DNA from 3 places in the Streptomyces sp. CC0208 genome. Region 2 is predicted to be linked to each of the others. Evidence: riboswitches for the same ligand, from Rfam matches in the RefSeq annotation. Region 2 holds a riboswitch; each other region holds the start of a gene.
What was found. Region 2 has a riboswitch for thiamine pyrophosphate ahead of thiC (phosphomethylpyrimidine synthase ThiC). Riboswitches for the same ligand answer to the same signal wherever they lie in the genome.
Positions count from the first base shown of each region.

Region 1: linked by a shared signal. The riboswitch ahead of D1369_RS11470 (thiamine ABC transporter substrate-binding protein) and the one ahead of thiC (phosphomethylpyrimidine synthase ThiC) in region 2 are both predicted to bind thiamine pyrophosphate.
Region 3: linked by a shared signal. The riboswitch ahead of thiO (glycine oxidase ThiO) and the one ahead of thiC (phosphomethylpyrimidine synthase ThiC) in region 2 are both predicted to bind thiamine pyrophosphate.

Region 1 covers NZ_CP031969.1:2,569,565-2,572,478, reverse strand. The annotation lists gene D1369_RS11480 (hypothetical protein) at 1-72, shown strand, start outside; gene rlmN (23S rRNA (adenine(2503)-C(2))-methyltransferase RlmN) at 110-1,216, shown strand; TPP riboswitch at 1,244-1,351, shown strand; gene D1369_RS11470 (thiamine ABC transporter substrate-binding protein) at 1,348-2,424, shown strand; gene D1369_RS11465 (iron ABC transporter permease) at 2,400-2,914, shown strand, end outside.
Region 2 covers NZ_CP031969.1:4,509,247-4,512,160, forward strand. The annotation lists gene D1369_RS20670 (YibE/F family protein) at 1-1,217, opposite strand, end outside; TPP riboswitch at 1,505-1,694, shown strand; gene thiC (phosphomethylpyrimidine synthase ThiC) at 1,687-2,914, shown strand, end outside.
Region 3 covers NZ_CP031969.1:6,533,016-6,535,929, reverse strand. The annotation lists gene D1369_RS30045 (FAD-dependent oxidoreductase) at 339-1,553, opposite strand; gene D1369_RS30040 (hypothetical protein) at 1,586-1,936, opposite strand; TPP riboswitch at 1,989-2,101, shown strand; gene thiO (glycine oxidase ThiO) at 2,099-2,914, shown strand, end outside.

The DNA.
Region 1 (2,914 bases), 1.9 Mb from region 2:
GTCACCCTCACCTGCTTCTTCTTCGTGGCCATCGGCCTCGCGGTCGCGGCGCTGGGCGTGTGGATCCTCTGAACGCGGTTCGCGGATGATCTGCGACACTGGTACAGCCATGCCTAAGCCCGGAGAACTCACTTTCGTCGCCCCCCGCGGAGCCAAGAAGCCGCCGCGGCATCTCGCCGACCTCACGCCTGCCGAGCGCAAGGAGGTCGTGGCGGAGATCGGGGAGAAGCCGTTTCGTGCCAAGCAGCTCTCGCAGCACTACTTCGCGCGGTACGCGCACGACCCGGCGGAGTGGACGGACATCCCGGCCGGGGCGCGCGGCAAGCTCCAGGAGGCGCTGCTTCCGGAGCTCATGACCGTCGTACGGCATCTGTCGACCGACCAGGGGACCACGCGCAAGACGCTGTGGCGGCTGTTCGACGGGACGCTCGTGGAGTCGGTGCTGATGCGGTACCCGGACCGGGTGACCATGTGCATCAGCTCGCAGGCCGGGTGCGGGATGAACTGTCCCTTCTGTGCCACCGGGCAGGCGGGGCTGGATCGCAATCTGTCCACCGCTGAGATCGTCCACCAGATCGTGGACGGGATGCGGGCGCTGCGGGACGGGGAGGTGCCGGGCGGGCCCGCGCGGCTCTCCAACATCGTCTTCATGGGGATGGGTGAACCGCTCGCCAACTACAAGCGGGTGACGCAGTCCATTCGCGCGCTCACCGATCCCGCTCCTGATGGGCTCGGGCTCTCGCAGCGGGGCATCACCGTGTCGACCGTGGGCCTCGTGCCGGCCATTCACCGGTTCTCCGACGAGGGCTTCAAGTGCCGGCTCGCGATCTCCCTGCACGCCCCGGACGACGAGCTGCGCGACACCCTCGTCCCCGTGAACACCCGGTGGAAGGTGCGCGAGGTCCTCGACGCCGGGTTCGAGTACGTCGAGAAGAGCGGGCGTCGGCTGTCCATCGAATACGCGCTGATCCGGGACATCAACGACCAGGCGTGGCGGGGGGACCGACTCGGACGGCTACTCAAGGGCAAGCCCGTGCACGTCAACCTCATCCCGCTGAACCCGACCCCCGGGTCCAAGTGGACCGCCTCCCGGCCCGAGGACGAGAAGGCGTTCGTCGAGGCCATCGCCGCCCATGGTGTGGCGGTGACCATCCGGGACACCCGTGGACAGGAGATCGACGGGGCCTGTGGCCAGCTCGCGGCCACCGAGCGGTAGTCTGACGACCGTACGTACGTACATCTTCATATCCGACAGGGGAGCGCCACAGCGCTGAGAGTGCGGCAATCGGGCCGCAGACCCTCTGAACCTCGCCCAGGTCATTCTGGGTAGGAAGTTCGGTCATCACCGTGAACAACAAGAAGTTCTGTGCTGTCGTCGTCGGCCTGGGCCTGGTCACGCTGTCCGCGTGCGGCTCGTCGTCCGACGACTCCAAAAGCTCCGGCTCCAAGACCGTCACCCTCGTCAGCCACGACTCCTGGGCCGTCTCCAAGAGCGTCCTCGCCGACTTCGAGAAGAAGTCCGGCTACCAGGTCAAGGTCCTGGAGGACGGCGACGCCGGGCAGGCCGTCAACAAGGCCATCCTCACCAAGGACAACCCGCAGGGCGACGTCTTCTTCGGCGTCGACAACACCCTCCTCTCCCGCGCGCTCGACAACGGGCTCTTCCAGTCGTACGAGGCCAAGGGCGCCGACCGGATCAAGGCCGAGTACCGGGTCGACCAGGACAAGCACCGGGTGACGCCCATCGACAGCGGCGACATCTGCGTCAACTACGACAAGGCCTGGTTCGCCGAGCACAAGCTCCAGCCGCCGACGTCGTACGACGATCTGGTCAAGCCCGCCTACAAGAACCTCCTCGTCACCGAGAACGCCTCCATCTCCTCGCCGGGGCTCGGCTTCCTTCTCGGGAGCGCCGCGAAGTACGGCGACGACGGCTGGCAGGGCTACTGGAAGAAGCTCAAGGCCAACGGCGTCAAGGTCGTCGACGGCTGGGAGCAGGCCTACAACGAGGAGTTCTCCGGTTCCGCCGGCGGCAAGAAGGCCAAGGCCGACCGGCCGCTCGTCGTGTCGTACGCCTCCTCGCCGCCCGCCGAGGTGATCTACGCCGACCCCAAGCCGAAGACCGCGCCCACCGGGGTCGCGCAGGGCACCTGCTTCCGGCAGATCGAGTACGCCGGGCTGCTGAGCAACGCGAAAAACACCAAGGGCGGCAAGGCGTTCCTGGACTTCCTGCTCACCAAGGAGTTCCAGCAGGACATGCCGCTCAACATGTTCGTCTACCCGGTCGTGGACGGCGCCCCGGTGCCGGCCGAGTTCACCGAGTACGGTCCGCAGGCCAAGGATCCCGAGACCATGGACCCGGAGAAGATCGCCGACAACCGTGACGACTGGGTCAAGTCATGGACCTCGCTCGTACTGAAGTAAGGCCCCGCCAGGGCGTCAGGAACGCGGCGGCCCGGCTCGGGCTTGTGGCCGTGCCCGTCGCGTTCTTCGCCGTCTTCTTCGCCTATCCCGTCGCCGCGATCGTCACGCGCGGACTGAGGGCCGGCGGGACCTGGCAGCTCGGCAGGATCACCGATGTCCTCGCCCAGCCGGACATCCGGCACGTCCTGTGGTTCACCACCTGGCAGGCGCTCGTCTCCACCGCGCTCACGCTCCTGGTCGCACTCCCCGGCGCGTATGTTTTCGCGCGCTTCGACTTCCCCGGCAAGCAGGTCCTGCGGGCCGTGGTCACCGTCCCCTTCGTGCTGCCGACCGTCGTCGTCGGTACGGCCTTCCTGGCGCTCGTCGGAAGGGGCGGCCTCACGGACGACCTGTGGGGCGTACGGCTGGACACCACCGTGTGGGCGATCCTGCTCGCGCACGTCTTCTTCAACTACGCGGTCGTCGTACGGACCGTCGGCGGACTGTGGGC
Region 2 (2,914 bases):
CGGATGCCCGCGCGGTACAGCCCACGCCAGCCCATCGTCGGGTTGGCCTCGTGCAGTTCCCAGACCGCCGAGGTCTGGGTGACGGTCACGTCGTCGAGGACACCGAGCGAGCCGATGATGACGCCGGCCAGCAGCAGACCGCTCATGTCGATCGACGGGAACAGCCCGTGGATGAGCCCGGTGTTGTCATCCGTGTTCCCCGTCAGCGCCGCCCAGTTGATGAACAACGAGCCGAGGACGCCGATCAGCACCAGGGAGATCAGCGTGCCGAGGACCGCCACGGAGGTTCTGGCCGACAGACCGTGGCACATGTAGAGGGCGATCAGCATGATGGCGCTCGATCCGACCACCGCCACGAGCAGCGGGTTCGAGCCCTGGAGGATCGCGGGCAGGACGAAGAAGTTCAGCAGCAGGAAGCTGACGGCCAGCGCGATCAGCGCCATGACACCGCGCATTCGCCCGACGACCACAACGGCGAGCGCGAAGATGCCGGCGAGCAGCGCCATCGGGAACCCGCGGTCCACGTCGGTGACCGAGTACTGCAGGTCCCTGGGCGCGGAGGGCTCGTACGCGACCACGACCTTCTGGCCCTCGTGCAACTGCCGCGACTGGTCCGGCTGGACGATCTCCGTGAAGGTGCGGCCCTTGTCCTTGCCGGTGTCGACCCGGATCGTCGCCTTCTTGCAGCTGCCGTTCGCCTGCTGCTCGGCGGACGAGCCCTCGGCGGTCGAGGTGTCCCCGGTCGGGGTCTCCCCCGAGGCGTTCACCGACTTGCAGCTGACGCTCACGACCTTGCTGACCGTCGCGTGCTGGGTCTGCCGGTCGAAGCCGACCCCGGTGCGTTCGTGCGCGGGGGCGCCACCGGGCCACAGCACCGCGAGTCCCACCACCACGGCTACCCCGAACGGGATGAGGATCGCCGCGATGACCTTGCGCAGGTGCTTGGAGACGGGAGTTGCCGGCCCGTGGCTGTGACTGTGCGAGTGGCCGTGCCCACCGCCGGAGCCGGGCCCGCTCTCATGTCCGTGCCCGTGCCCGTGCCCGTCACCGGAACCATGCCCGTCACCGGAACCATGCCCGTCACCGGAACCATGCCCGTCTCCGGAGCCATGCCCGTCACCCGAGCCGCCGCCGTAGCCGTCACCGTCATGGCCCCCGCCATCACCAAAACCGCCGCCGCCACCCGGACCACCACCGCCTTGGACACCGTGGCTCACACCCTGACCGTGGCCATAGCCATGACCACCGCCATGCCCGCCACTGTGCTCACGCTCGCGCTCGTGCCAGCCGCCGGCCCCGCCGGCCCCGTCGGCCCCGCCGTCTCCGAAGCCACCACGGGAACCGCTGCCGGGGCCGTGCCCAGGGCCGTTTCCGGAACCCGGCCGGCGCGGAGGCTCGGAGGGCGGGTACGGGGGCTGATGCGTCGTGGTCACCGCCCGATCATCGCAAGAACGAAAGGGGCCCTCTGTTCACCGCGCCCGAATTGACGCTAGCGTGGAGCCACCTTTGTACACGCGGGAGCTCGGAGCACCGGGCTGAGAGGGCGCTGACCTCCGTCCCAGCGATGTTTCACGTGGAACGTCATCTCAAGCGAGTGACGTTCCCCACGAAACGTCGGCAGACGGAAGCCGCTGCGTCGACCGCCGAACCTGTTACCGGGTAATGCCGGCGTAGGGAGTAGGTCTCATGACCATCAAGGACGCGCGCACGCCTGCCTCCGAGCAGAACGACGAGCAGAACGACCAGCTCGACACGGAGGCCGGGAAGTCCATCGGCTGGCACAAGGCGTACGTCGAGGGCTCGCGCCCCGATCTGCGGGTGCCGGTCCGTCAGGTGCACCTCACCAACGGGCAGTCGGTCACGCTGTACGACACCTCGGGCCCGTACACCGATCCGCTCACCGAGACGGACGTCCGCCGGGGCCTTGTGCCGCTGCGGGAGAACTGGATCATCGCCCGGGGGGACACCGAGGAGTACGCGGGCCGTCCCGTGCGCCCCGAGGACGACGGGATCAAGCACACCTCACCACGGGGCGGCCTCCGCAATCTCGACGCGGTCTTCCCGGGGCGGCCCCGCCAGCCGCGCCGCAGCCGTGACGGCAAGGCGGTCACCCAGCTCGCCTATGCCCGACGCGGTGAGATCACACCGGAGATGGAGTACGTGGCCATCCGGGAGAACGTCTCTCCCGAGGTGGTCCGCGAGGAGATCGCGGCGGGGCGCGCGGTGCTGCCGGCGAACGTCAACCACCCGGAGATCGAGCCGATGATCATCGGCAAGCGGTTCCTGGTGAAGGTCAACGCCAACATCGGCAACTCGGCGGTGACGTCCTCCATCGAGGAGGAGGTCGAGAAGATGACCTGGGCGACCCGCTGGGGCGCCGACACGGTCATGGACCTCTCCACCGGCCGCAATATCCACACCACCCGCGAGTGGGTGCTGCGCAACTCCCCCGTCCCCATCGGCACGGTGCCGCTCTACCAGGCGCTGGAGAAGGTCGACGGCCGCGCCGAGGAGCTGACCTGGGAGATCTACAAGGACACGGTCATCGAGCAGGCCGAGCAGGGCGTGGACTACATGACGGTCCACGCGGGCGTGCGCCTGCCGTACGTACCGCTGACGGCCAACCGCAAGACCGGCATCGTCTCGCGCGGCGGCTCGATCATGGCGGCGTGGTGCCTCGCGCACCACAAGGAGTCGTTCCTGTACGAGAACTTCGAGGAACTGTGCGAGATCCTCGCCGCCTACGACGTCACGTACTCGCTGGGCGACGGCCTCCGGCCCGGCTCGATCGCGGACGCCAACGACGAGGCGCAGTTCGCGGAGTTGCGCACACTGGGGGAACTCAACCGGATCGCGAAGCGTTTCAACGTACAGACCATGATCGAGGGCCCGGGTCACGTCCCGATGCACAAGA
Region 3 (2,914 bases), 2.0 Mb from region 2:
CCCCACCCGACTCCGCCGCACAGATCGCAGCGACCCGCCCGAGATGCCACGCGCAGACCTGCGGCCACCCACCCAAGATGCCACCGCACAGACCACAGCGAACCACCCGACATACCGCGCACAGACCCGCGGCCACCCACCCAAGATGCCACCGCACAGACCGCAACGAGCCACCCGACATACCGCCGCACAGACCCGCAGCCAAGCACCCGAGACCCCACCGCTCAGACCCGCAGCCAAGCACCCGAGACCCCCACCACCCAGCCCCGCAGCCAAGCACCCGAAACCCCACCGTGAAGGGTCGCGGCTGTCGGCCGGGGAGGGCGCCCGGCCCTCGGCTACGCCGTCGCTGCCTTCAGGGGCCTCGCGGGGTCCACCAGCAGCGCCGGGTCCATCTCCGTGCCCGCCTCGATCAGGCGGCGGCCCTGCGCGAGGTCGCGGGGCCGGCCCACCGCCAGTAGGGCGACCAGGCGGTTCTCGCGCAGCCAGCACACCGTCCAGGCCGGGCCGGAGGGCTCGCCGCGCCACAGGGTCGTGTCGGCGGAGGCGTGGTGGCCGGCGTACTGGACGAAGCGGCCGAACTGCTCGGACCAGAAGTACGGGACCGGGTCGTAGACCGTGGGGGTCTCGCCCAGGATGTCGGCGGCCACCGTGCGCGGCCCCTGGAGGGCGTTGTCCCAGTGGTGGACCAGCAGGCGCTCGCCGTACCTGCCCGAGGGGAAGGAGGCGCAGTCGCCGACCGCGTACACGTCCGGCACGGAGGTGCGCAGGCGCTCGTCGGCGACGACCTCGCGGTGGGCGCCGAGTTCGATCCCCGAACCGGCGAGCCAGGCCGTGGCGGGCCGGGCGCCGATGCCGACCACGACCGCGCCCGCGGCCACCCGGGAGCCGTCGTCCAGGACGACCTCGCCGGGCTCGACGCGCTCCACGCGCGCGTGCGTGCGCAGCACGGCACCCGCGTCGGCGTACCAGGAGGTCATCGGCGCGGCCACCTCGGCGGGCAGTGCGCCCGCGAGCGGCCGTTCGGCGGCTTCCACGACCGTCACCGCGCAGCCCGCCTCGCGCGCGGCGGTGGCGAACTCGGCGCCGATCCAGCCCGCGCCGACGACCACGACGTCGTGCTGCCGGGCGAGCACGGGACGCAGCCGCTCGGCGTCGTCCAGGGTGCGCAGCAGATGCACCCCGGGCACGCCCTCCGTGCCGGGCAGCCGGATCGGTTCGGCGCCGGTGGCGAGGACCAGGACGTCGTACGGGAAGGGCCCGTCCTCGGTGTCCAGCTCGTGCGCCTCGGGGCGTACGCCCAACACCTCGCGGCCGAGCAGCAGTTCGATGCCGAGCGCCTCGAAGTCCACGTCGAAGGCGGAACCCTCGGCCTTGCCCAGCAGCACGGCCTTGGAGAGCGGCGGACGGTCGTACGGCTGATGGTGCTCCGCGCCGATCAGCGTGACGGTACCGCTGAAGCCCTGCTCGCGCAGGGCGACCGCGGTCTGCACCCCGGCCATGCCCGCGCCGACCACGACCACCCGCCGCTGCGCCTGCGTCTGCTCGCTCATTTGATCACCATAGCCAGCTGACAATCAGTCAGTCAGGAGTCGTGCGCGGTGACCTGCTCCACAACGCTTGTCCCGCGGCCCGGCTGCGACTCCCACTCCCAGGTCTCCTCCAGCCGCACCCGGCCGTCGGGAAGTTCCACGACCGTCGACACGCAGTGCCCGGAGGAGGTCGTTCCGTCGTGCTTGAGCTGCACGTAACGGAAGTCGAGCCGGTCCCCCGCGCGCGTGCCGACGAGATGTCCGCGGACGACGTCACCGCCCGCGTACTCGGCCCAGATCTCCCCGTCCTGCTCGTGGTAGGTGAACCGGGTCCGCGTCCCGACCTGACCTGGGGCCTGATCGGCCACCGGGGCGAGGACAAGGCCGTCGAGCGAGCGGGGCATGGCGGCGGGCTCCCTTACAGAGGCACACGAACACGGGCTAGGGTGGCCAACGTAGAGCACTCGCGGGAGCCCGGACGTACCGGGCTGAGAGGGAGGCTGGGCGGCCTCCGACCGTACGAACCTGATCCGGGTCATGCCGGCGAAGGGAGGGGCTGGACGCCCATGTCCTCACGTACGTCAGACGTCCTCGTCGTCGGGGGCGGCATCATCGGCCTGGTCACGGCCTGGCGGGCCGCGCAACGCGGTCTCACCACGGCCGTCGTGGACCCCGAACCGGGCGGCGGGGCCGCCCAGGTGGCCGCCGGGATGCTGGCCGCGGTCACCGAACTGCACTACGGCGAGCAGACCCTGCTGGGCCTGAACCTCGCCTCCGCCCACCGCTATCCCGCCTTCGTGGCCGAACTCACCGAGCTGACCGGACACGACCTCGGCTACCGCCGCTGCGGCACCCTCGCCGTCGCCCTGGACGCCGACGACCGCGCGCACCTTCGCGAACTGCACGCGCTCCAGCGGCAGTCGGGGCTGGAGTCGGAGTGGCTGTCCGGCCGGGAGTGCCGGCGCCTGGAGCCGATGCTCGCGCCGGGGGTGCGGGGCGGGCTGCGGGTGGACGGTGACCACCAGATCGACCCGCGCCGCCTCACGCGCGCGTTGCTGACCGCGTGCGAACGGGCGGGCGTGGTGTTCCACCGCATGTGGGCGCAGCGTCTGCGGGTCGCAGGGGACCGGGCCGCCGGGGTCGCCACCACGGACGGCCAGGAACTGGGCGCGGACCAGGTGGTGCTCGCCGCCGGAAGCTTCGGCGGCCGCCTGGAAGGGGTCCCGCAGGCCCTCCTGCCTCCCGTACGGCCCGTCAAGGGGCAGGTGCTGCGGCTGACCGTGCCGCCGCGCCACGCGCCCTTCCTGAGCCGTACCGTGCGGGCGATCGTGCGCGGCAGTCACGTCTACCTGGTGCCGCGCGAGAGCGGCGAGCTGGTGATC